3 linked regions of the Hymenobacter swuensis DY53 genome follow. The protein of the gene in region 1 interacts with the protein of each later gene in a pairwise test. Links are inferred from orthologs where the notes say so. Each region holds a gene or a part of one and is shown on either strand. Other genes may lie near its edges.

Region 1 (4,387 bases):
TTGCAATGGCAACTGTTATTCCGACGAGAGGAGAAATTCACCACTGCAACGTCAGCACGCGAGATTCCTCGCAAGCTCGGAATGACCGTTCTTTTTCACCGCTTACCGGCTGCGGCGGCGTGTGGGGAAGAACACTAGCTGAATGATAAGTAGTGTGAGCCCCGTGTAGAGGGTGCTGATGAGGATTTTGGCCAGCGTCACCCCCGGCACCTGGAAAGAACCCAGTTCGAGCAGAAAAAATGCCGTGTGGTGAATAGCCGTCAGCATCGCCAGGTACACCACCATCCACTGCCAGCCCATCTGATGGATATTTACCGCATCCTGCGCGTCGTACCCGTCGCGGGGCGTGAGCAGGCGCAACACCCAGGGCCGCAGGTACATGAGCAGCACGGCGGCTCCGGCATGCACCCCGCCGGTATCAAAGAACAGGTCCATGGTAATGCCCGTCAGAAAGCCGATGAGCAACTGGACTACGATGGGCGTGGCAATGGGCAGAAACAGCAGAAACCCGAGGTAAATAAAGCACCAGCCCAGGTTAAACAACACGAAATCGGTGCCGCTGATGAGCAGTATGTAGAGGGCTATGTATACAACGCCCCGAATAGCCTGCCACAGAATTTCGAATATTCCGCCCCTCATGGTCGTTCGTCAGCTTCGGGTTTGATGCCGGCCCGGGCCTCCACCGTATCACGCTCCAGTTTGGGCCGGCTGGTTACTACGTACACATAGGTCAGGCGCGAAAAGTCCACCGCTACCCGCACCCGCACCGTCCAGAAGTTCTTATCCGGCTCCTTCACAAACGACTCAATGGTCCCAATGAGGACGCCCTCCGGGAATACAGCGTTGTAGCCGGAAGTCACCACCGTGTCGCCGCGCACCAGCTTATTCTGGCGGGGCACGTTGTCGAGCAGCACATGCGCCGGGTCATCACCCAGCCAGCGGACAGTGCCAATGGTGCCGTCGCGCTGAATTCGGGCCGAAATGGTGGACTTGGAGTGCAGCACCGAGGTAATGGTAGTGTAGTGCTCCGAGGTCACCTTCACCCGGCCCACTACTCCATCGGCCGACACCACGCCCATGCCCTGCTTCACGCCATCCACGGAACCCACGTTCAGGGTCAGGTAATTGTCCACGCGGCGCTGGGTGCTGCTCACCACGCGGGCCGGAATGAGCGGGTAGTCGGGGTCGTGGGCGGCCAGCTGGCGTAGGCCCAGCAGCAGCGAATCGGGCCGGCCCAGGAGGGCCAGGCGGGCCTGGGTGGTGCTGTCCTGGCTTACCGGCAACGAGTCGGCCACGCGGCCGCTCAGGTCAGGGCGGTAGAGTTGCTGGCGCAGCCGGGCGTTTTCCTGCATTAGGCTCTGGTTCACGTCCACCAACCGGAAATAGCCCTGAATCTGGGCCCGCCAGTCGAGTACCTGCCCCACGTAGGCGTTAGAGGAGTTAAAGAACGCCGCCCGCTGATACGTGCTGTTGCGCACCAACAGGTACAAGCTCAGCACCTCCAGCAACGCAAATACCAGGATTCCCCGGTAGCGAAACAGAAAGTTGAGCAGGTTATTCATCGAGGGGAGATGTGAGAACGTGAGAAGTGAGAAGTGAGACTTCGTTCAAACCACCAAAATTGGGGGCCAGAACAAACGTCTCACTTCTCACTTCTGCTTATCTCAATTCTAGGTCAGCAGCACGCTACGGAAGGCCTGGATATTTTTGATGGCGGCACCAGTACCGCGCACCACGGCGCGGAGCGGGTCCTCGGCAATGTGAATGGGCAGCTTGGTTTTGGCGGCCAGGCGTTTGTCAAGGCCACGCAGCAAAGCACCGCCGCCGGTTAGGTGAATACCGTTTTCGTAAATATCGGCTGACAGCTCGGGCGGCGAAATCTCCAGGGCCTTCAGTACGGCTTCCTCAATTTTGGCCACCGATTTATCGAGGGCAATGGCAATTTCAGAGGACGTTACCTTAATCACCTTCGGAATACCGGTCATCAGGTCGCGGCCGCGCACCTCAAAGTCGGGCGGGGTTACTTCCAGCTCGGTGAGGGCCGCGCCAACCTCAATCTTGATACGCTCAGCGCTCCGCTCGCCAATCAGCAGGTTGTGCTGGCGGCGCATGTAGTCGAGAATGTCCTGGTTGAACACGTCGCCGGCCGTCTTGATGCTCTGGTCGCAGACGATACCGGAAAGGGCAATTACCGCAATTTCGGTGGTGCCACCCCCGATGTCGATAATCATGGAGCCCACAGGCTGCTCCACGTCGATGCCGATGCCAATGGCAGCGGCCATCGGTTCCTGAATCATCCAGACTTCCTTGGCCCCAGCGTGCTCGGCGGAGTCCCGTACGGCGCGCTTTTCTACTTCGGTAATGCCCGAAGGAATGCAGATAACCATGCGGTGGGAGGGCTGAAACAGCCGATTTCGGGTGTCAATCATCTTGATCAACCCCTTAATCATCTCCTCCGCCGCGTGGAAGTCGGCAATAACGCCGTCTTTGAGGGGCCGGATGGTTTTGATGTTGTCGTGGGTCTTCTCGTGCATTTGCTGCGCCTGCCGACCCACGGCAATTACTTTATTAGTAGTGCGGTCTTTCGCAATGATACTCGGCTCATCCACCACGATTTTATCGTTGTGAATGATGAGTGTGTTGGCCGTGCCCAGGTCAATGGCAATGTCGCTGGTCAGAAAATTGAAGAAACCCATCGAGTAACGGCAAGTGAATGAGAACGGGCGGTTTGCGCCCGTCAAAAGTGGGGGCAAAAGTAAGCAAGTTTCAGCGAAGCCCGTTACCCTTGCTACTCAATATGAAGCAGCCGCGCGCCCGTTCTTTCCCGTTCCGGGAATCCCGGGGCGCGCCGGTGGCGTCCCCAACGCCCAAACCCCGAATTCATTGCCTTACCGATGGCCGCATCCGGTTGGCGGGCCTGAAAATTCTCCGGCTCCGACCCGCAAGCTCCGGCCGTTCCGCAAGGACGGCCGGAGCTTGCGGGTCGTTGTTTCGTCTGGTTCGCGGCAGGCGTAGGGCCCGCCCTAATGGCTGCCAGCCGCTGGACCAGACGGCTTTCCGCTTAGTGCTTGAAGTGCCGCACGCCGGTGAGCACCATAGCCATGCCCAGCTGGTTAGCGGCGGCAATGCTGTCCTGGTCCTTGATGGAGCCGCCGGGCTGCACCACGGCCCGAATGCCGGCCTGGCCCGCAATTTCCACGCAGTCGGGGAAGGGGAAGAAAGCATCGGAAGCCATAACGGCCCCGTTGAGGTCGAACCCGAAAGCATGGGCCTTCTCAATGGCCTGGCGCAGAGCGTCCACGCGGGAGGTCTGGCCCACGCCGGAAGCCAGCAGCTGCCCGGCCCGGGCCAGCACGATGGTGTTGCTCTTGGTGTGCTTGCAGATTTTGAGGGCGAATTCCAGGGCCGCCACTTCCTCGGCCGTCGGAGCCGACTCCGTTACGGTGCGGAACTCCTGAGCACCTTCCACCACCCGATCGAAATCCTGCTCAATTACGCCGTTGAGTAGGGTTTTGACCTGCTTGATAGGGAATTGCACAGGCTTCTGGCGCAGCAGAATGCGGTTTTTCTTGCCCTGCAGAATCGTCAGGGCTTCCTCATCAAAGGCAGGGGCAATCAGCACCTCGAAGAAGAGCTTGCTCAGTTCTTCGGCCGTGGCCATATCCACCGGCTTGTTCACGATTAGTACGCCGCCGAAGGCCGAAACTGGGTCGCAGCTGAGGGCGTTGAGGTAGGCCTGGCACAGCGAATCGGCCTGGGCTACGCCGCAGGCGTTAGTGTGCTTGAGGATGGCGCAAGCGGCGGGGCCGTCGGCGGCAAACTCCTGCATCAGCAGCACGGCGGCGTCCACATCTACCAGGTTGTTGTAGCTGAGCTGCTTACCGTGGAGCTGGTCGAACAGCGCGTTCAGGTCGCCGTAGAAGGTGCCGGCCTGGTGGGGGTTTTCGCCGTAGCGCAGGGCTGTAGCAGGCTTTTCGGAAAGCTTCAGGGTGGCGCTACTCAGGTCAGTGCCCTGCGCCATGTAGCGGAAGATCTGGGTGTCGTAGTGCGAGGTGGCCTCGAAGGCGGCGGCCGCGTAGTGGCGACGGTCCTCCAGGTCGGTGGCGCAGCCTTTGGTTTGCAGCAACTCGGTTACGGCCGCGTATTGGTCGCGGGAGCTGACCACCAGCACGTCGCGGAAGTTTTTGGCGGCGGCGCGTAGCAGGGAAATCCCGCCGATGTCAATCTTCTCGATGACGTCCGCTTCGGGCGCGCCCGAAGCCACGGTTTCCTCGAAGGGGTACAGGTCCACAATCACCAGATCAATGGGCGGAATCTGGTGCTGTTCGGCTTCCTGCAGGTCGCTGGCCTCGTGGCGGCGGTGCAGAATGCCGCCGAATACTTTCGG
Region 2 (2,948 bases), 790 kb from region 1 along the record:
GCCTGTAAACGGGGTTATTGTGTCCATCAGCAATGAGTTCAACAACTTCTTCATCAGTGAGCGGGAAGTAACCAGTCTGCTCACCCGTAAGGGCGAGGAACGCTTGGAAGGAGCCCGCCCCAGCGAGGTTGATCTGAAGGCCTTGGAAGCCCGGCTGAAAGCGCACAGCTTCGTAAAGGAAGCGCAGGTGTATCGTGACTTGGCCGGCAACCTGCACGCCGATGTGCGGCAGAACCGACCCATTGCCCGCCTCGTGCATGCCGATTCGCGGCAGGATAGCTACTTGGATACCGATGGCAACCGGTTGCCTCTCTCGCCCCTGTTCACTGCCCGTGTAGTACCCATTTCTCGCTCGGGCGGCCAGCCGCTAACTGCCGGGTTTTTTCAGGACAGCACCGGCGAGCAATACCTGAAGTTTCTGCGCTATATCGATGAGAAACCCTTCTGGCGGGCTCAGGTAGCCGAGGTGTTTGTCGGCCCGAACGGTAAGATTTCGTTTACCCAGCAAGTAGGTGACCAACGGATAGAATTTGGCTTTCCTGACAATATTTCAGAAAAATTTGCGAAACTGATGGTATTTTACCGTCAAATTCCCCCGGTCCTTGGCTGGGACACGTACCATCGTGTCAACGTCGAGTTCAAAGACCAAATCATCTGCGAATAAAATTATCAGTCTAAAAAGCTACCTTATAGCGGCTTAGGCTACCTTTTCCTGCAACCAACCGCAACTCTCTCGCCCCTCTTCCCCATGCAACACGATAAGATTGTAGTCGGCCTCGATATCGGCACCACCAAAATCTGCGCCCTAGTTGGGCGCAAAAATGAATTTGGGAAGCTCGAAATCCTGGGCATGGGGAAAGCCGTGTCGGAGGGCGTCGTGCGCGGCATTGTGTCGAATATCGATAAGACGGTGGATGCCATTAAAAAGGCAATCCGGCAGGCGGAAGAGCAGTCGGGCATCAACATCGGGGTGGTGAACGTGGGTATTGCCGGCCAGCATATCAAAAGCCTGCAGCACAACGGCAGCATCACCCGTGCTTCGGCTGATAACGAAATCACCCAGGCCGACGTGGAGCGCCTCACCAGCGACATGTACCGGCTGGTTACGCCTCCCGGCTCCCAGATTATCCACGTAATGCCCCAGGACTATAAGGTGGATTATGAGGAAGGTATTCTGGACCCCGTAGGCATGTCAGGTGTGCGGTTGGAGGGTAATTTCCACATCATTACCGCGCAGAGCACGGCCATCAACAATATCTACAAGTGCGTCACCAAGGCTGGCCTTGAAATTGACAACCTGATTCTGGAGCCGCTGGCGTCCAGCATGTCGGTGCTGTCTGACGAGGAAAAGGAAGCCGGCGTGGCCTTGATCGACATTGGGGGCGGCACAACTGACCTAGCGGTGTTCAAGGATGGCATCATCCGTCACGCGGCGGTGCTGCCTTTCGGCGGTAACATCATCACGTCCGATATCAAGCAGGGTTGCTTGGTGATGCAGAACCAGGCCGAGCAACTGAAAGTGAAGTTCGGAAAAGCCATTGCCGAGGAAGCTTCCGATTACGAAATCGTAAGCATTCCGGGTCTGCGCGACCGGGCTCCCAAGGAAATCAGCCTCAAAAATCTGGCCTACATCATTGAGGCCCGGATGGAGGAAATTGTGGAGCTGGTGTACGCCGAAATCCAGCGGTTGGGCTTCCAAGACAAGCTGGCCGCCGGCATCGTGCTGACGGGTGGTGGTTCGCAGCTACAGAATCTGGTGCAGCTGGCCGAATACGTGACTGGTATGGACACCCGCATTGGGTACCCCAACGAGCACTTGGGTAAAAGCAAGATCGAGGCCGTGAAGTCGCCCATGTACGCCACAACCGTTGGTCTGGTGCTGGCTGGTTACCGCTCCATTGACGACCGACTGGCCCAGCGACCCTACGACGAGCCCGAGCAGAATTACTACCGGGCTGCTCCGGAAACCCGGACTGCTTCGGTTGCTGCACCACAACCAGCCGCGCAGCCGCAGCCGCAAACCCAACCGGCTGCTCAGCCTGCGTCGGAGCAAGCCAAGAAGTCGTCGGGTGCCGGCGACTTCTTCCAGAAGATCATCAGCCGTACGAAAGGACTGCTCATTGATGACTTCGACGACAAGCAATACTAAGTTAGTTATGAGTGATGAATGATGAATGATGAATTACATGACGGCGAGAGCCATCTGATAATTCATCATTCATCATTCATCACTCATAATTCATAACTGACCCCAACTCATGAATTTTACCTTCGATATTCCAGCGCAGTCTAAGTCCATCATCAAGGTGATTGGTGTGGGCGGCGGCGGCTCCAATGCCGTGAACCACATGTTCAGCCAAGGCATCAAGGACGTGGAGTTCGTTATCTGCAACACTGATAAGCAGGCTCTGGCTTCTTCTACGGTGCCTAACCGCTTGCAGATAGGTGCTGACCTGACGGAAGGTCTGGGAGCCGGTGCTAACCCTGAGCGCGGCAAACAGGCCGCCATTGAAAGCCGGGAGCAAATCCGGGAACTGCTGAGCAACGGCACCAAAATGGTGTTTATCACGGCCGGAATGGGCGGTGGTACTGGCACCGGAGCCGCCCCCGTCATTGCCAAAGTAGCCAAAGAGCTGGGCATCCTCACAGTGGGTATCGTGACAGCGCCTTTCATGTTTGAGGGTAAGAAGAAGCGTCAGCAGGCGGAGCAGGGCATCAAGGAATTGAGCGATAACTGCGACACAGTGCTGGTAATTCTCAACGATAAGCTGCGCGAGATTTACGGCAACCTACCCATTCGCTCGGCTTTTGCCAAGGCCGATAATGTGTTGAGCACCGCTGCTAAATCCATTGCCGAGATTATTACGGTGACGGCTGATGTGAACGTGGACTTTGAAGACGTGAAAACCGTCATGAAGGACTCGGGGGCAGCCGTAATGGGTAGCAGC
Region 3 (4,364 bases), 790 kb from region 1 along the record:
GTGCGGCAGCTGCCACCAGCAGAGCCGCGCCTTCACCGATGGTCAGGTACGCGCTCTGGGCGCCGAAGGCCAACGCCACGGCCGCAACACGATGTCTTTGGTCAACCTACTCTGGGAGAAGACGCTTACCTGGGACGGGGCCGCCACCAGCCTGGAGCAGCAAGCCCGCACTCCCATTGAAAACCCGGTAGAAATGCATCAACTACTGGCCGATGGCGTGCGCAAGCTCCAGCAGACCGACCTGTATCCGCCGCTGTTTCAGCAGGCTTTCGGCAGCAGTACCATCACGGAAACCAACGTACTAAAAGCCTTATCCCAGTTCGAGCGGACGCTCATCTCAGCCAATTCGCGCTACGATAAATATCTGCGGCGGGAAGGCACCCTGACGCCCACTGAGCGGGCCGGCGCGGCCTTGTTCAATAATCATCCGGGCGAAGTGAGCGGGTTGTTCATTCGGGGCGGCACCTGCCACCACTGCCACATCAGTGAAAACGGCCTGTTCAGCTCGCCCGAATTCTTTAATAACGGCCTTGACTTGACCTTCTCCGACCCTGGTCGGGGTGGCATAACCCGTTTGCCTGCAGACCGAGGCAAGTTCAAAGCGCCCAGCTTGCGGAATATTGCTCAAACTGCTCCGTACATGCACGACGGCCGGTTCCAGACCCTGGAGTCCGTACTCGACCACTACAATGAGCATGTGCAAGTGGCCAGCTCCGGCATCGACCCTAACGTACTGCTTTCCAACACGCCAAACGGCACCAAGCTCGACCTCACCGTTCAGGAAAAGGCCCAACTCCTGGCCTTTCTAAAAACCCTCACCGATTCTACCTTCCTGACCGATAAGCGGTTTTCAGATCCGTTCAGGCAGTAGTTCAATTCTCTTTTGGAAATCGGTAGGTTTAGGGCCTTATCTGCGTGTTTGTGTCTGCCTCCCTCCTGCTTACTCAGTCTGGTGCGTTTTCTGCGCCGATCCGGCAACGTTATCTGCCTGCCTTCACCGGAGTTCGGGCAATGGCGGCGTACCTGGTGTTTCTGCACCACTTCAATCCGTTTCTGGGTAATGCCGCGCTGGTGCCATTCAGCGCGCTGGTAAGCGAGTTTCACATTGGCGTACCCGTTTTTTTCGTGCTCAGCGGGTTTCTGATTACCCTCCGCTATTCCACCCACGACCTGACCCAGCCCAGCCAATGGCTACGATACATGCGCAACCGTTTTGCGCGCATTTACCCCATCTACTTTCTGCTCACTCTGCTTACGTACCTGGCTTTCTGGAAGCAGGGCACATTTTTTCTGCGTGACATTGTGTTGAGCCTTAGCCTCACACACTCCTTTTTTGACGGCTCCAAGTACGCCGGTATTGCCCAGGCCTGGTCGCTCACCGTGGAGGAATGCTTTTACCTGACGGCCCCGCTGGCCTTCTGGCTACTGCGCAGACGGGTAGTACTCCTGTGGTGGCAACCGTTTGTACTGCTGGCAGTAGGCATTTGCCTGGTACTTGCATGTGCGCCCCATTACAGCCGTTTTACGGGCTTTTTCGGTTCGTTCGGGTTTATGCTGCTGTTCACTTTTCCGGGCCGGTGTTTCGAGTTTTACGCGGGTATGCAGCTGGCTTTCTGGTACCAGCAGGGCCGGTTGCGGCGGTATCGTATCCGAGGGCTGCTTACCGCCACGGGCCTTGCGGTAATAGTAGCGGTAGTATGCGCTATGGTAGTCATTAAGGGCGGCTACACGTATGGCCAGGAACATCCCCTGGGGGTTGCGCTCAATAATGTAGTTCTGCCCGGCGGCATCCTGTTGCTCTTCGCGGGCTTACTGACGGAAGACACCTGGGTAAAGCGCTTGTTGTCAACGCCTTTATTGCAGGTACTTGGCAAAAGCTCCTATGTGTTTTACCTGATCCATATGGGCGTTATGCACGATTGGCTGGCCAATAACTTCACTGCCAACAACTTAGTATTGTTCATACTGCTCAACGCCGTAGCAGTGGCCCTCCATTACGGCCTGGAAGAGCCCCTGAACCGCTGGTTACGCCCCCGACCAGTACTACCTCTACCTAAATTCTCTGCCTCATGAAACCTTTCGTTTTAGTACTGCTGACTCTCCTGCTGGCTTCCTGCACGCTTACTCCCCGTACTTCCAAAGGCCGCTCATTAAACCCCGACCATGAGCCAATGGCCCCTGACCGTATCCCTCCCGATTCGGCCGCTACCGACTCCCTTCGCTAACTCGCTTACACACCAAGGGCCGCTCCTGTTCTGGAAGCGGCCCTTGATAGTATGATCGGTTAGCAACTGGCTAGTCCACGTTATCGTGCAGGAAACGGTTGTCGCCCAACAGTTCGTTATCATCCGATAGGTTGAAGCGGCTGATGTTCTGCTCGGAGGAAGGCACCACATTCTCCAGTTTTACCTGCCGCCGCAGATACGCCGGAGTCTCCAGCTGATCCTTGATGGCATCCGTGCTCAGCCCATTGCTGAGAGCCTGCAAACGCTGCCGCCGCTCTTCGGCGCGGGCATCCAGCGACGGCCGGGGCAAGGAGTGGTGCGTGGTAACCGGTTGGGCTGGCTGCTGTGAAAGCACCGGCTCCGAGGCTGGCATAGACGGAGCCGATACCACGGAAGCATCGTACCCGACAGGTACCGGCGCGGAGGTTTCCAGGTCGTAGCGGGTAACGGGCTGCGGCTCGGCTGCTACCGGTACGGGCGTCCCGAACGTGGGTACGGTCGGCGCATCCTGCCGGTCCTTGTCAAAGATGTTGATTTGCGGATCAGGCTGCGGCAACGCATTTTCCGAGTCTCGAGCTACCACATTGGTGATGTTGTGCGCATCGCGGGCGAAGCCGGTAGCAATAACCGTCACCCGGATGCTCTGGCCCAGCGTGGGGTCAATACCGTGGCCAAAAATAACTTCGGCGTTCTGACCGGCCTTGTCCTGGATGTACTCCGTAATTTCCGTGAGTTCGTCCATTTCCAACTCGGCCTGGTCACCCGACATAATGCTAAGCAGAATTTTCTGCGCGCCGTGAATGTCGGTGTTGTTGAGCAGCGGCGAAGCTAAGGCCTCTTCCGCTGAGCGTTTCGCCCGGTTTTCGCCCTCCGTGATGCTGCTACCCATTACGGCTGCCCCCGAGTCCTTCATGACGGTTTTCACGTCTTCAAAGTCCACGTTCACATCAGCCGTCACCGTAATAATCTCGGCAATGGATTTAGCAGCGGTGCTCAACACATTATCGGCCTTGGCAAAAGCCGAGCGAATGGGTAGGTTGCCGTAAATCTCGCGCAGCTTATCGTTGAGAATTACCAGCACTGTGTCGCAGTTATCGCTCAATTCCTTGATGCCCTGCTCCGCCTGCTGACGCTTCTTCTTACCCTCAAACATGAAAGGCGCTGTCACGATACCCACTGTGAGGATGCCCAGCTCTTTGGCTACTTTGGCAATGACGGGGGCGGCTCCGGTGCCAGTACCACCGCCCATTCCGGCCGTGATAAACACCATTTTGGTGCCGTTGCTCAGCAGTTCCCGGATTTGCTCCCGGCTTTCAATGGCGGCCTGTTTGCCGCGCTCAGGGTTAGCACCGGCTCCCAGACCTTCCGTCAGGTCAGCACCTATCTGCAAGCGGTTAGGCACCGTAGAAGAAGCCAGAGCCTGCTTATCAGTGTTGCAGATAACGAACTCCACGTCCTTGATGCCTTGGCTGAACATGTGGTTCACGGCATTGGAGCCGCCGCCGCCCACACCAATCACCTTGATGATGGACTTAGACTGCGCTGGAATATCGAAGGTAAAATTCATGAGTTGGGGTCAGTTATGAATTATGAGTGATGAATGATGAATGATGAATTATCAGATGGCTCTCGCCGTCATGTAATTCATCATTCATCATTCATCACTCATAACTAACTTAGTATTGCTTGTCGTCGAAGTCATCAATGAGCAGTCCTTTCGTACGGCTGATGATCTTCTGGAAGAAGTCGCCGGCACCCGACGACTTCTTGGCTTGCTCCGACGCAGGCTGAGCAGCCGGTTGGGTTTGCGGCTGCGGCTGCGCGGCTGGTTGTGGTGCAGCAACCGAAGCAGTCCGGGTTTCCGGAGCAGCCCGGTAGTAATTCTGCTCGGGCTCGTCGTAGGGTCGCTGGGCCAGTCGGTCGTCAATGGAGCGGTAACCAGCCAGCACCAGACCAACGGTTGTGGCGTACATGGGCGACTTCACGGCCTCGATCTTGCTTTTACCCAAGTGCTCGTTGGGGTACCCAATGCGGGTGTCCATACCAGTCACGTATTCGGCCAGCTGCACCAGATTCTGTAGCTGCGAACCACCACCCGTCAGCACGATGCCGGCGGCCAGCTTGTCTTGGAAGCCCAAC

The links.
Region 2: the proteins of HSW_RS03855 (region 1) and ftsA interact in binary tests that used the Escherichia coli proteins (3 or more experiments, as listed by UniProt). The link is inferred for Hymenobacter swuensis DY53 from one-to-one orthologs.
Region 3: the proteins of HSW_RS03855 (region 1) and ftsZ interact in binary tests that used the Escherichia coli proteins (3 or more experiments, as listed by UniProt). The link is inferred for Hymenobacter swuensis DY53 from one-to-one orthologs.

What each region holds. Positions count from the first base shown.
Region 1 is NZ_CP007145.1:553,177-557,563, reverse strand. What follows is about bases 684-3,526. They hold HSW_RS03855 (rod shape-determining protein), read right to left. Parts: upstream 2,697-3,526; coding sequence 1,671-2,696; downstream 684-1,670. Other genes in these bases: purH (bifunctional phosphoribosylaminoimidazolecarboxamide formyltransferase/IMP cyclohydrolase), read right to left, coding at 3,062-3,526; mreC (rod shape-determining protein MreC), read right to left, coding at 684-1,562. Also shown: HSW_RS03865 (hypothetical protein), read right to left, coding at 103-639; more of mreC, read right to left, coding at 636-683; more of purH, read right to left, coding at 3,527-4,387. UniProt on the Escherichia coli protein: Forms membrane-associated dynamic filaments that are essential for cell shape determination. Acts by regulating cell wall synthesis and cell elongation, and thus cell shape.
Region 2 is NZ_CP007145.1:1,340,033-1,342,980, forward strand. The notes cover bases 137-2,948. They hold ftsA (cell division protein FtsA), read left to right. Parts: upstream 137-748; coding sequence 749-2,149; downstream 2,150-2,948. Other genes in these bases: HSW_RS07225 (cell division protein FtsQ/DivIB), read left to right, coding at 137-664; ftsZ (cell division protein FtsZ), read left to right, coding at 2,259-2,948. In the rest of the region: more of HSW_RS07225, read left to right, coding at 1-136. UniProt on the Escherichia coli protein: Essential cell division protein that assists in the assembly of the Z ring. May serve as the principal membrane anchor for the Z ring.
Region 3 is NZ_CP007145.1:1,341,719-1,346,082, reverse strand. The notes cover bases 1,545-4,364. They hold ftsZ (cell division protein FtsZ), read right to left. Parts: upstream 3,793-4,364; coding sequence 2,296-3,792; downstream 1,545-2,295. Other genes in these bases: ftsA (cell division protein FtsA), read right to left, coding at 3,902-4,364; HSW_RS24145 (hypothetical protein), read left to right, coding at 2,070-2,225; HSW_RS07240 (acyltransferase family protein), read left to right, coding at 1,545-2,073. Also shown: HSW_RS07245 (cytochrome-c peroxidase), read left to right, coding at 1-871; more of HSW_RS07240, read left to right, coding at 922-1,544. UniProt on the Escherichia coli protein: Essential cell division protein that forms a contractile ring structure (Z ring) at the future cell division site. The regulation of the ring assembly controls the timing and the location of cell division.